2 regions of the Thalassotalea sp. HSM 43 genome follow, and region 1 is predicted to be linked to the other one. Evidence: riboswitches for the same ligand, from Rfam matches in the RefSeq annotation. Region 1 holds a riboswitch; the other holds the start of a gene.

Region 1 (7,428 bases):
ATCGGTGTCATGACGGATAAGGGCATTGCCAATGTTAATCACGGCATGGTGTTTGTTGATGCTGGCGATAGTAGCCAAGTATTAGCCCATGAACTCAGTCATTTTCTCGGCTTTATTGACGAATATCCTTTGCCTATTAACCATGCTGCCTGTGATGAGGAGGGGGCGATCGCCCATAATGTTGTCAATTTAACCCGCCGCGTATTTGCCAGCGATCAAGACGCTCGAGCTTTTTTGGCAAAGCAACTACCTTGGTATTCACTGATTCAAGCATCGACACCTGTTACACATCCCGTTAATGGCCAACATCACCTGGGGACGCCGGCAGAGTTTAAAAACCAAATAGGTTTGTTTCCCAGCCGTACATGTCAATACCACTCTGCCAGCAGTTTTAAACCCATTTATGGATTATCGAGTCTGGAGTATTTTGAAAAACCGTTACCAGAATCATATATGCAGGTATTTGAGCAGGCATCAGATAAAAAATTGATGCCATCATTTCACGTTAATATGGGGCGTTATCTGATGTCGCAAGGGCAATCATCTAAAGCGAAAACTTGGTTTGATGCGGCTCATGACTAGCCAAGGATAGGTCTTTTTTTGGCCAAAAAAATAGTCGCCTAAGCGACTATTTTGCTATTTTACCGATTTTATACTCGGTTCTGAGTCAATCAGTTCACCTTCTGACAGACTGTGAGCCTGATACTTCGAGTGTACGTAGTTTACCCTAGCTACAGGCCACATCGACTTATTGTTTATTGCCAACTTTCGTTGGCGCTCGCTACTGGTGAATGTCGTATGCACTTCATTTCGGTTCGAAGTGAACCAAGAGAATAATGACATACTGTTCCTTAATATTTCATTTCATAAAACGTTATTTAATCGCTCGTCTACAGCGTTTGAACGGTGCGACTAACCAGAGTTGTATTTTGGCTTTATATTTAATTTCGCATTCGAAAACAGCATATTAACGCCAGAATAAATATCTCCATCTGGACTGTATAGCATAGTCAAGGATCCTTTGCTTTGCGTATAAATGAATTAAAAAACTTATTGCAAAGATTCTGTTAACGATAAGAAGTTCTGCGTTATAATCCTGTAATCTTGTTTCATAGCGTATTGTCAGCCAAGTTAATGACGTCATTTAATGTTGCCGAATTTAGAAAAAAGTTTCCTCTTATAGAAATGCTAGAGCGCAAACATCAAAGTATCTACTTTGATAACGCTGCGACTACGCAAAAATTCGACGCCGTCATTGATGCCGCAAAAACATATTACGCGACGCAAAATGCCAATGTGCATCGTGGCTCTCATATGTTAAGTGCACAAGCCACTGTCGCGTATGAACTTGCTCGAGAAAATGTCAGACAATTTATTCATGGCAAAGACGTGGCGGAGATCATTTGGAGCAAAGGCACAACCGAAGCCATTAATATGGTGGCAAGTAGCCTCGGCGAACAGATTGTCGAGCGTGGTGATGATATTGTTGTTTCTGCCGCTGAACATCACGCTAATATTGTTTGTTGGCAACAACTGGCGCTAAAAAAAGGTGCTAATTTAGTGGTGCTGCCGGTTAATAAACAAGGCATCATTGATATTGCACAAGCAAGGTGTTTGATCACCTATAAATGTAAAATCCTTGCCGTCCATCACATTTCAAATGTTGTCGGAAAGATAAACGATATTAAGACGTTAATTGACATTGGCCATCAACATGGTGCCAAGGTATTGATCGATGGTGCTCAGGCTATCGCCCATGTTAACGTTGATGTACAACAGCTAAACTGTGACTTCTATGTGTTCTCTGGACATAAATTGTTTGCGCCAACCGGCATTGGTGTCTTGTATGGTAAACGCGAGCTACTCGAGAGCATGCCGCCGTATCAATTTGGCGGCGAGATGATCAAACAGGTGTCATTCAAACAGACTACATTTAATGAACTGCCACACAAATTTGAAGCGGGCACGCCTAATATTGCCGGTGTACTGGGCTTATCAAGCGCGATAACAGAGCTTGGTCATAGCCAAAATTTCACTGATTATGAATCTCAACTTGCTGTTTATCTGCATCAACAATTGACCAGCTTGGCAAAGCTCACGCCATTATTTACAGACGCACCTGATATTCCGTTATTAAGCTTTGTTATCGAGGGTATACATCATCAGGATGTCGCCAGCTTTCTCGACAGCAAAGGCATTGCGGTGAGAGCGGGGCATCATTGTGCTATGCCATTGTTGGCGGGAATGGGCTTGCAAGGCTCCGTTCGCGTGTCGCTTGCACCGTATAATAGTAAGTCTGAAATAGATCGTTTACTGGCCGCGTTAAAGGCGTGTATTGAAGCCGATGGCAACTTACAACAAGCAGACAGTAGCGATGTGGATTGGACTAAAACAGACTCTAGGTCGCAGGTGGTGCATGATAAACCGTTTGATTATGTCAGCGAAGCAGATGTGTTGGCTGAGTTTAGCGACGCAAATTCTTGGGATAAAAAGCATCGAGTGATTATGCTATTGTCTAAGCGACTGCATCGTTTAGATAAACAGCGTCGTAGTGATGAGATATTAATTTCTGGTTGTGAAAGCAATGCTTGGTTAGACGTCGTTAAGTATAACGATCGCTTTTATTTTATTGGTGATAGTGATGCTCGGCTAATACGTGGTCTTATGGTGGTGATTTTAAGCCAATTTCAAGGCAAGACCGCCGTACAAATTCAAAAAACTAAGGTGCCAGAGTTTTTTCAAAGCTTAGGGTTGATGCAACACTTAAGTCCATCTCGGGGTAATGGTGTGCGAGCAATTGTCGACAGCGTCTATACCTTAATAGGTTAAGTTATTGATTGGCAAAACGACAGATTGGTTAAAACCAAGCTCTGTTAAAAGCTAGCTCCGTTAAAGCTAGCTCCATTAAAACAAAAAACGTGAAAAGGAAAACAGATGAGTTTACATATTAACGCCATCGGCCAGATTGCGATTTGTTGTACTGATATAAACGCGGCAAGAGCGTTTTACCAGGATATCATGGGACTACCGCTGTTGTTTGATGCCGGTGAAAACTTATCGTTTTACCAATTAAACGATATTCGATTGATGCTCACCACATTACAAGGTGAAGAACGCGACCATCATACCTCAGTGATTTACTACAAAGTCGATGATATAGAGCAAGCATTTGCGCATTTGCAACAGCACAATGTCGCTATAGAGCGAGCCCCAGCCTTAGCCGCCACCATGTCAGATCATCAACTGTGGATCGGCTTTATTCGCGATCCAAGCGACAATCTAGTGGGCATTATGAGCGAAAAACCTCTTAGTGATTAATCTGCAGCTATAAACGGGCGGGCCGTACCGTCAGTATGTTATGACTTAAGCCATTGCCATAGCTGACCGAAAAACTCGTAAAAAAACGTCTCGGTTTTATGCAATTGATTGGCGTCAGGAAAGTAGTCCTGCCAACTTAGCGCACCCTGTTTAACAAAGTAACCGGTAGGAGCGGCGGTAGGCGTCAAACCTTGTTGCTCAAAATAGGTCATTGCTCTCGGCATATGATTGGCGTTGGTGACAAGGGCAAAGTGGGTGTTGGTTAACCGCGGCATTAATAACATCGCTTCGTCTTCGGTATCTTTAGCTTTGTCATTAGTGATTATGTCACCACTAAACCCTAATTCAATCAGTGCTTGTTTCACCTTTTGTGCATTGCTGGTGCTATCATAAAGTGCCGCACCGGAGGTAATAATGGTTGCTTCAGGGTGCATGTTGGCGACACGCATGCCTTCAACCATACGTTGCAATGAGCAGATTTGTAATTGTTGCGAGGCGCCAAGGTTGTCGTCACTGGTATGCGCGCAACCTAAGATGACAATATAGTCTAAACGTTGTTGCTGCTGGCTAAAGGTTGGATAGCGTTGCTCGTAAGGGGCTATGAGTGAGTTGCTGACACCAATAAAGGAAAAACCGAACAAAAACAACGTGGCAAGAAATAAGCTTACGCGAGCAACATGTCGTCGACTATGAAACAACAGCAACGCTAACAGCATCAAAAATAAAATTAAGATCATTGGTTGCAGTAATTGACCAACAAGTTTTTTTAATAAAAACCAATCCATGAAAAGCCCATCAAAAGTTTATTTTTAGCATAACCGAAATTTTGATAAAGCACCTAAGTAAATCTCGCTAATTGCCTAACAACTCGACGAAAAATTGCAAAAATATGTTAATTTTGCAGATTTTTAGTCGATACCATATTGCTTTTGTATCGCCCTTGAGGTTTAATAGCTTGCGTTGCTGTAGAGTTATTACTCAAATTGTCTACACAACACCAGAAGAGGTAGCATTAGCCAGGTAAATGATTTGAAGCACCATCAGCTTGTGACAATCATTGAGGGGGACTAATGCCGAGGGTGTTACTTTAGGTGGTTAAAGTACATTCGGTCATTACGGTTGAATCCTGATGACTGTCACCAATAGATGGTGGAGAGCTTCTGGCTGAAAACGTCAAGATTCCTATTCCTTGCTTATCAGTCATGCTCTTCCTTATGTAGTTTATAAACAGCGCCAATTGCTTTAGAAGTCTGTTATTGTATTAAAAAACTGACGTTGCAATAGGGTGTTCTGTTAATTAGGGAGAATTTCAAATGTTAAATGTTGCCAAGTTTGGCGGTACAAGTGTTGCCGATTACGATGCTATGTTGCGCTGCGCCAACATCATCAAAGATAACCAAAGCACCAAAGTGGTTGTGGTATCAGCCAGTGCTGGGGTTACCAATCATTTAGTGACTTTGTCGCAACAATTGCTATCGCACCAAGAGCAGCAAGAAATCATTAATCAAATTCGCGGTATTCAATACAATATCACGCAACAATTAGCAGCAGAGTTGCATTTAAATCGTCAAATTGACGAGGTGTTAGATCATTTAACGGCACTTGTTGAGCAACAAAACACACTGCAAACAGCAAAAACCACGGATTCTATTTTGGCCTGTGGTGAGCGCATGAGCTCGATTTTATTTGCCGAAGTTCTGCGCAGTATTGGCGTTAATGGTTTGACCTTTGATGTTCGTCAAGTGATGCGAACTAACAGTCTATACGGTAAAGCTGTGGTTGATATTGAGGCATTGGCGTTAAATTGTGAGCAGCAATTGTTGCCGTTATTGCAACAGCATGTAATTGTTACACAAGGATTTATCGGTCAAGACGGATTAGGCAATACGACAACGTTAGGGCGCGGTGGTTCAGATTATTCGGCAGCGCTATTAGCAGAAGCATGTCAGGCTGATGACTTATTGATATGGACCGATGTGGTAGGGATTTTCACCACCGATCCACGCATAGCGAGCTCGGCTCGCGCCATACCTGAAATCAGTTTTGGTGAAGCGGCGGAAATGGCAACCTTTGGCGCCAAAATTCTCCATCCGGCAACCTTGATCCCTGCGATGCGATCGGACATCCCTGTGTTTGTTGGTTCATCTCGTGAACCGCAAGCCGGTGGCACACAAATCCGTCAACATGTTGAATCAAAACCAACCTATCGTGCGATTGCACTGCGCAAAGAACAAACACTGGTTACTGTAAAGAGTCCAGCGATGTTACATGCCAGTGGTTTTTTGGCGCAAGTATTTGCGATATTGGCTAAGCATGAGTTAAGTGTCGACTTGATCACCACCTCAGAAATATCCGTGGCGTTAACATTTGATAACCCAACCGGCTCTACCCAAGCTTTGATTAATCAGCAAGTGTTGGAAGAACTTGAGCAGTTGTGTGAGGTAACGGTAGAACATGGGCTGTCGCTCGTTGCCATTGTTGGCAATAATTTGCAATCGACGACACAACTAGGCAGTAACGTGTTTAACCACATTGAAGATGTCAGCGTGCGCATGATTTGTCACGGCGCAAGCGCCAATAACCTGTGTTTCTTGGTTGCAGAAAACGATGCAAATCAAGTGGTTGAAACCCTACACGACAAATTGTTTATTTAAGACAAAGCGTTTCTACAACTGAGCTAATCTTATGTAGAGCAGAGCTTATACTAAATACTGAGCTTTAATTTATATAAAAAAACGCCTCACAAAGTGAGGCGTTTTTGTTTTTTTGGTTTTACTGTGGGTTTTGCTTGGCTTTCTTTTGTCTAAGCTGCCGTCAATTGTTAACGAGCCACAGAGCAGTGCTCAGAAAAATGCTCTAAATATTGAGTAGGGCATCTATAGTAGCTGCTCAATATCTTTGGCAATTTTTTCAGGCTTAACAATCGAACCATAACGTTTGATCACCTCGCCTTGGCGATTGACCAGGAACTTAGTGAAATTCCATTTAATCTTTTTGCTGCCTAAAATACCTTTCGCCTGTTGTGTCAAATAATCAAACAACGGATCTGCTTTGTCACCATTGACATCGACTTTGGCAAATAAATCAAAGTTAATATGAAAATTTAAATCACAAAAATTGCGAATGTCATCGTCTGAGCCTTTTTCCTGTTCACCAAATTGATTACAAGGAAATGCCAATACCGCTAAACCTTTGTCTTTATAAGCCTGATAAAGATTCTCCAGACCGTCATATTGCGGGGTAAAACCACATGCGCTCGCGGTGTTGACAATTAAAAGCACTTTGTTTTGATAATTTAATAACGGGACGGTTTCGCCTTTATTATTGGTAACACTAAAATCGTATAATTGACTCATATTTTTATTGTTGTCTGATCACTGTTTCAATTACACTAGCACACTCGTGCGTATTTATCATTGACATATAAACAACTGATAAAGCTTAACGCGCTTTGTTCAAACCTGAATATCATGTAAGAGAAAAACTATGAAAAACGTTGCCTTTATTGGTCTTGGCGTTATGGGCTATCCAATGGCAGGTCACCTGCAAAACAACGGTTATAACGTGACTGTATATAACCGCACCACAGCCAAAGCACAGCAGTGGACAGAACAATACGGTGGTAATTTTGCAAGTACACCAAAGTCTGCCAGTGAGCAGGCCGATATTGTCTTTGTTTGTGTCGGCAATGATGATGATGTGCGTCAAGTGGTATTGGGCAACGACGGCGTTCTAGCTGGTCTGCAACAAGGCGCTATCTTAGTCGATCACACGACGGCATCGGCAGAACTGGCGCGAGAGTTGTCTGCTGCGGCAAAACAGCAAGGTATCGAATTTATAGATGCGCCGGTTTCGGGCGGTCAGGCTGGTGCAGAAAATGGCCAGTTAACGGTAATGTGTGGCGGTGAGAAACAGGTGTTTGAACAAGCACAGCCGGTTATGGCGTCATTCGCCAAATTTAGCCAGTTAATGGGGCCGGTAGGTAACGGTCAAATTGCTAAGATGGCCAATCAAATTTGCATTGCAGGTGTGGTACAAGGCTTAAGTGAAGCGCTAAATTTTGCCCAACGAGCAGGTTTGGATGCAGAAACCTTGGTTGAAACCATTTCT
Region 2 (7,428 bases), 1.4 Mb from region 1:
AAACGATCGGTTAATCGCCACCACCGAAACGCCAAAAGCACAAATGGATGAATTTGCCAGTTTGAAGTGCTTGGCGGTTAATAAGATTGGTGCTTTCCTCGACTGGGGCTTACCGAAAGATTTATTGGTTCCATTTAACCAGCAACACCATAAAATGGAAGTCGGTAAATATTACTTAGTTAAGGTCTATAAAGACCAATACAGTGATCGTATCGCCGCAACCAGTAAAATCGATCGATTTTTGGATATCTGGCCAGCAAACTATGAGATTGGTGATCGGGTCGATTTGATCATCGCCAATAAAACCGATTTAGGTTTTAAAGCAATCATCAATGAAAAGCATTGGGGTCTGATTTTCCACACCGATATTTTCCAACCACTAAGATCAGGGTTGAAAACTCAAGGTTATATTAAGCAAGTACGTGAAGATGGCCGCGTCAATCTAACCCTAACACGTAGCGGCATGGGTAAAATCAATGATTTTGCGCCACATTTTTTAAGCTATTTACAAGAGCACGATGGCGTTTGTACCATCAATGACAAAAGCTCTCCTGAGCAAATCAAAGACGCGTTTAATGTCAGTAAAAAGACCTTCAAAAGCACCGTTGGTAACTTATTAAAGCACGGTAAAATTCGCATTGATGGTGACAAGATATTGTTAGAGAAAAGCAAACCTCAAAGCGCTAAAAAACGCCCTACAACAGCAGCGAAAAGTAACCACAAAAGCAAACCTAAAAAACGCTAGCATTTGCGCTTTTTAGCCTACCAACATACAATGGGTTAACCTAATAAAAGGGGTTAACCCTATGACAAGCAACATTATTCTTCCTGTTTTAGCACTGTTATTACTGACCATAATCGTTTGGCTGTACATGTACTACAAACGACTTTCTTACCTCTTTAAACACAACATAGACGCGCAAGACTTAGTGAGCCCTGAGCAGCTAAAAGCGATTATTCCCGAGACCGTTAATCGACCGGCTAATAACTTGGCGAACTTATTTGAAATGCCAGTGTTATTTTATGTGTTGATGCTACTGGCAATGCAACAGCAATTTGATAAACCAATATTCATCGCCTTGGCATGGGGTTTTGTCGGTTGCCGAGCCATACATTCTTTGATTCATTGCAGCTATAACCGAGTCATGCACCGTTTCGCTTGCTATTTTCTGGCCAGTTTGTGTTTGATTGGCCAATTTGTCCTGTTCGCGTTGGAGATACTGACATGATCGATGTTCGCTACCAAGACAATATCGCTATTGTCACCCTTAACCGACCCGACAAGATGAATGCTTTAAATATCGAGTTATTTGAAGCTATCGATAAGGTGTCAAAACAGCTGCGTAAAAACCGTCAAATACGAGCCATCATCCTGACCGGTTCTGGTAACAACTTTTGCGCCGGCATCGATATTAAGTCGGCGCTTGGTAGCAAAACCGCGGCGATAAAACTGCTGTTTAAATGGTGGCCTGGGCAGGCGAATCTAGCGCAAAGAGTCAGTCACAACTGGCGTACAATTCCGGTCCCAGTAATTGCCGCTATTGAAGGCCATTGCTTGGGTGGCGGTGTGCAATTGATTTTAGGGGCGGATTTTCGTATCGCCAATCACAATGCCCAGTTTTCCGTCATGGAAGGAAAGTGGGGCATCATCCCCGACATGAGTGGCAATATGGGCTTAGCGCAGCTGATGCCAAAAGACCAAGCATTGAAGTTGGTGATGAGCGCAGAAACCTTTGATGCTAAGCAAGCTCTGCAGTATGGTCTGCTTACCGAGCTAGATGACAAGCCACTGCAACGTGCCATCGAATTTGCGCAATCCTTGTGCCAGCGCTCACCAGATACATTGGCCGCCAGCAAAAAGCTCTATCATAAATCATGGACTGACAAACCGTGGCGCTGGTTGATGCGCGAATCTTGGTACCAAATTAAAATCTTGCTTGCCAAGAATCAGCGTATTGCGGTTAAGCGTCAGCAATCTATCGACAAAGGTGAACAAGCAAGCCGAGACTTTGTCCCTCGTCAGCGTTGGTAATGACTCAAATTAGATATCCGCTACAAACATAAAGGGCTTGTTAAACAAGCCCTTATTATATTTATTCGCGGTAGAGCGCGAGCTTACAACTCGAAATAATTGGTGAAGACTTTATACAGTTCGGTGCCTAAATTGACGCTTGCCGAGGCAAAATGCAAAATAGGAATAGCATCTTCTTCTAACTGGATATAATGCAACGCATCACCATCTCCGTAGTTGTCCATACGTAAGATGCGCGCCAACGGTGAGCCAGCTTTTAGTTCTTCACCAAATTGCGCAAGATAGTCGACCATACCGCCCATCGGCGAATAAAATATCTTGTAATCTTTTAAGTAACAGGCGTAACGAGTGATGTTTTGCGGTACAAATTCGTCACTGGCAATGACCTGCTTATATTGTAAGTAAGACAAGATTGACTTGGCATCGTATAAGGCTTCATCCAGATCGATTAGCTCTTGTGAGCCAAGTTCTACGGTAAAACTTTCCTTACCAAAATCGAGTTCGCGGCCATTTTCGGCAAACTTCTCGGCTAGCGTCCACCATGGACAAAACGTCGCTTCGTCCATTGCCCCAGCAAAATCATTGGGGATCAATATGGTATGTGGAATATTGAAAAAGCTGGCACTATTGCGTGCGTATTCCGGACAATAAATATGTTTTGATGATATTGGCCCGGTATGTAAGTCCAAAACAATATCGTGCTGGTGCGCTAATTGTTGTAATCGATAAGCAATACGTCGGCCAGTACTTAACCCGTAATTGTTGTGATCCAGCTTTTGCTCAATATCATCTAACATCAATTGCTGAAAATATTGTTTGATGGTATCAACATCACTGTTGCTGTGCTCTTGCATGACGTGTTCAATCAGCTGTTCATTATGATGGAACATGCGATTCCAGTTCACACCGGTAATCGGGTCAAATCGACCTAAGGTGTACTCACCATTTTTATGATTACAGCCGACAGGGTTGGCGTAAGGCACCAACGTGATATCACCAAGCAGAGATTGCTTTTGCAATAGCTCTAGTAATTGATAGATTACCGCATTGCCCTGCACTTCAGCGCCGTGAATATTGGCTTGAATATAGACTGACGGTCCTTGTCCATTGCCTTTTAAGCGATAAACAGGAATGGTCAATGACACGCCACTGGCCATCTCACCGACGGTTAATACTTGCTTGGTAAACAACTCTGTCATAATTGCTATTAAAGGTTATTGCGGCTATTGCACAACCACTCAGTGATTGCTGTATCCGCCGCCAAAACTTTGCTATCAGAAGCCAGTTCCAGATGGGTTAGTGGTGCACGCAATACAGGCGATGAGATAACCCCTTGCTTGTGCATTAACACTTTGACTGGAATTGGGTTGGCAACCTCAAACAACGGGCTGATGGCGTTATACCAAACAGGAAATAAGCTAGCACCTTGGCCAGTCAATGCTTGACGCACATACAAATGAGTCGCCTCAGGCCAAGCGTTGGCGCAAACCGACACCAAACCGACAGCACCAGCCGAGGCAAGGTATGGGATCAGAGCGTCTTCACCTGAGTACATTTTCATGTTCGGCGCTGCTTCGACAAAACCTAAAAACTCATTGATGTCGCCACTGGCTTCCTTCATTGCCCACAAGTTTGGATGCTCGGCAAGATTTTGTACGGTTTCAACGGGGATACTCACGCCAGTTCGCGAAGGCACGTTGTAAATCATGCACGGTTTTGTGGCGATATCCATCAGTGCTTTAAACCAATTGGTTTGACCGATGATGCCAGGTTTAGTGTAGAGCGGCGCGGTGAGCAAGTAACTGTGTATTGGCAACGAATTGCATTGTTCAATCCAAGCCGATTGTGCTGCTAGGTTAGCACCACCAACGGCAACCATAAGCGGCACCTGCGGCTGTAAATCACAAATAAATTTAACAATTTGGTATTGCTCTTGTTGTTCGATAGCCAAGCCTTCACCGGTGCTACCGCAAATCAAAATACCATTACCAGCTTGTACTTGATCCTCTACGATTTTAGCTAGGCTGTCATAATCTATCTCGCCAGCGTCGTTGAACGGCGTGACTAAGGCTGTCCATAGAGGAAAATCATCAAGTTGAAAAGTTGTCATGTTACGTCTCGTTACTGCGTGCGATGTGTTTATCTTAATCGCGATATTTATTATTCGAGCGTAAATAGAAAGACTGGAGCCAGCAATATGATGCTGGGGCCAGAAGCTCTCCACTTAAACTCATGTTAAGCGACAGCTGCAGGGATTCAACCCATACAGCCGACAGTATACCTACCTTTTTTGGTATCTGCCTCGGCGATAATCCCCCTGATTATCCTTTATACGGGTAAGGCCCTAAGGATAACTGCCTGGTTAACGCTCCTCTTCTGATCCTCGGAAGGATGAGACACATATTTAATGTGTCGGAATGTCGCGTATTTAACCACTTTAGCAAACGCAATGCAAACCACAAAACCGCATTTATATAGTCAGCCTAAGTTCTCGCATCTGGCTTGCCTAAAATGATAGCTGCATTGGCAATAAGGTATTGTGTTAGCTCGGCTAAATTTATGCTTTTTTCCATAGTCATAACATGCGAAAATAGCGTTTTTACGACATCACGGTAACTTATGGCTGTTAGTAATCCATCACAACTATTACTCAGAAATACTGACTTATTGGACAGTAAACACCCCTTAGTTGTCGGTTGCCCTGATGTAGAACTGATCAAAGAACTGACTCAACTGTATCCTGATGCCAAGGTTACCAGTTACCAGATAAATTATGCGCAACATCAAGCGATAAGCAAAGCCTGTCAAAATGTGCACTGTGAATTTGGCGAACAATACCAAAGCAAGCAGCAACATGATCTGGTTATCTTTTACTTCCCGAAATCTAAACCTGAATTTACCATGCAAATGGCCATGCTCTCGAACAGCCTAAGCGACAACGCCATTGTATTGTTCGTTGGAGAAAATAAAGGTGGGGTTAAATCGGCGGCGAAACTGGCAGCAGACTATGCCTTGCGATGCGATAAAGTTGATTCAGCAAGACATTGCCTTTTGTATGAGATGGTGTTTAACAATAACCGTTCAGCATTTGTGCTTGATGATTGGTATCGCCAATATCAGATACAGCAAGGTGATACGGCATTGACCATTTGCGCTTTGCCGGGCGTGTTCTCTCATGCAGAGCTTGATATCGGTACCCAGTTATTATTGCAGCATATACCAGACAAAGTGACCGGTAAGGTGCTTGATTTTGGTTGCGGCGCGGGCGTTATTGGTTGTTATATTAAGATGGCCAATCGCGATGCCGATATCGAAATGATTGATGTCAACGCCTTAGCGATTGCCAGCGCTGAAAAAACACTGGCTGTTAACAAGCTTAGCGGTAACGTCTATGCCTCAGACGGTTTATCTAATGTCGGCCAAGGTTATCAACTCGTGGTATCTAATCCGCCATTTCATCAAGGCTTAAAAACCCACTACCAAACCACCGAAGTGTTTTTGCAAAGCGTTAAAAACAAAATCAACAAAAATGGTAAATTGACCATAGTTGCTAACAGCTTTTTAAAGTATGCACCGATTATTGAAAAGCAATTTGGGCATTCAAACTTGCTCGCTAATCACAAAGGTTTTGCGATTCATCAAGCGCAAAAGCGTTAACACAGAGGTAAATGTTAAACGCAGCAAAACACAGGGTAAATACAAGGTTAATATTGACAACAAATTAACCTACCAGTAATGCTTTTTTGTCAATTTTCATTTGTTACTAACCTAACAAATGGCCAAGGATTACAATTTGTTGCAAAGCCGGCTTTTCCTCTCCCACATAACCACCAACACCTATCTATATAATAATCAATAACTTACAAAGAGACACAGGTGTTTTGTTTACATTTTGTCACTTACATTTTTACAACAATTTCACCATTGTTTACTTTCTGACATTCACTATCATATGCAACATAAATTTTAATCTTGAGTTTGCAGCCAAAAATGCAGCGACTCTATACGCCCTTATGTTTTCATGCTCGCTGACATTTGGGTATTAACTGTTGAGGTATATATGATCAACCAACCGCAAGCCAAAGTTCTCATCGTTGAAGATGAAGAAGTAACACGTTTAAATCTGAAAAATCTGTTTGAAGCTGAAGGTTACTTAACCTACGTAGCGGCAAATGGTGAAGAAATGGAGCGTCAACTACAAGATCGTAATATTGACCTTGTTTTGATGGACATTAACTTACCAGGTAAAAACGGTCTGTTATTAGCTCGTGAAATCATCGAGAAAGACGACAAAGGTTTGATCTTCATCAGTGGTCGTGACAGCGATGTGGACAAAGTATTGGGCTTAGAGATCGGTGCGGATGATTATATCACTAAACCTTTTAACCCACGCGAGTTAACTATTCGTGTACGCAATCTACTTAAGCGTATTAGCCAAGTAGAAAAAGCGGCACCAATGGCAGCAACTGAGTTGATTCATTTCGACAACTGGCAGTTAGACCCTAACTCTCGTCAAATGACATCACCAAATGGCATTACCTTCCCAATTCCTCGTGGTGAGTATCGTGCCCTACGTCTATTAATGGCGAATCGCGGTAAGATTGTTACCCGTCAGGCGTTAATTCAAGAAATGACCGGTCGTGACCTACGTGAAAATGACCGTACTGTTGATGTAACCATCCGTCGTTTGCGTAAGCATTTTGAATCAGACGACGCTAGCCCTGAATTCATTAATACCATTCACGGTGAAGGTTACCGTTTTATCGGTAATATTGAATTATAAGCGTACGGCTTTTAGAACAAGACAATGGCTAGCATTATGCTAGCCATTTTTTTAATTCGACTAATGATAGCTGATGCAGTTCGCGCATTTTCAGCAACTCATTATTGAGCTGACTAAAATCATCTTTGCTGTACTCTACCGAGCCCAACAATTGATGTAAGCTGTTTAATCCAACATTGCCTGCCGCTGACTTCATTATGTGACAATGTTGTTGCCATGCATGGTAATCGGCTTTTGCAACAGCCTCTGCTAAATGCGTGAAATACGTTGCCGCCTGCTGTTCATATAAATCGATGGTCTGCAAAAACACATCCTTACCTAAGGCTTTGGTGTATTCGCTGATGATTTGTGTATTCAAATGTTCCATAACGGCTACGTGCTATTGAGTATATGTTGCAAAAACTATCATGTTTTTTGCAAAAAAAAACAAAAAACAGGCAAATTAACAAACAAACTACATGAGTCACACATGATACTTACGCAAGCAACAGAAATGGATCAATAAAACCGCGAATATATTCGGGCGAAACGCTTGTTTAATTGCTTTTCGTCCCCATTTACTGCAGAATAGCCGACCATTTTACTCGGACTTTATCGGCGTAAAACAGGGTTT

What was found. A riboswitch is a leader RNA that binds a small molecule or an ion and turns the genes downstream of it on or off. The one in region 1 is predicted to bind lysine.
Region 2: it holds a riboswitch for lysine, as region 1 does, so the genes downstream of both, dapA (4-hydroxy-tetrahydrodipicolinate synthase) here and lysC (lysine-sensitive aspartokinase 3) in region 1, are expected to answer to the same signal.

What each region holds. Positions count from the first base shown of each region.
Region 1 covers NZ_CP038493.1:55,045-62,472, reverse strand. Annotated here, with positions in the region: gene E2K93_RS00295 (hypothetical protein) at 1-582, shown strand, start outside; gene E2K93_RS00290 (SufS family cysteine desulfurase) at 1,135-2,829, shown strand; gene E2K93_RS00285 (VOC family protein) at 2,935-3,318, shown strand; gene E2K93_RS00280 (ElyC/SanA/YdcF family protein) at 3,357-4,103, opposite strand; lysine riboswitch at 4,312-4,486, shown strand; gene lysC (lysine-sensitive aspartokinase 3) at 4,632-5,972, shown strand; gene E2K93_RS00270 (glutathione peroxidase) at 6,195-6,674, opposite strand; gene E2K93_RS00265 (NAD(P)-dependent oxidoreductase) at 6,805-7,428, shown strand, end outside.
Region 2 covers NZ_CP038493.1:2,645,455-2,652,882, reverse strand. Annotated here, with positions in the region: gene E2K93_RS11450 (S1 RNA-binding domain-containing protein) at 1-745, shown strand, start outside; gene E2K93_RS11445 (MAPEG family protein) at 807-1,229, shown strand; gene E2K93_RS11440 (crotonase/enoyl-CoA hydratase family protein) at 1,226-2,032, shown strand; gene E2K93_RS11435 (succinylglutamate desuccinylase/aspartoacylase family protein) at 2,116-3,231, opposite strand; gene dapA (4-hydroxy-tetrahydrodipicolinate synthase) at 3,240-4,142, opposite strand; lysine riboswitch at 4,238-4,416, opposite strand; gene E2K93_RS11425 (methyltransferase) at 4,652-5,689, shown strand; gene arcA (two-component system response regulator ArcA) at 6,093-6,815, shown strand; gene E2K93_RS11415 (Hpt domain-containing protein) at 6,850-7,182, opposite strand.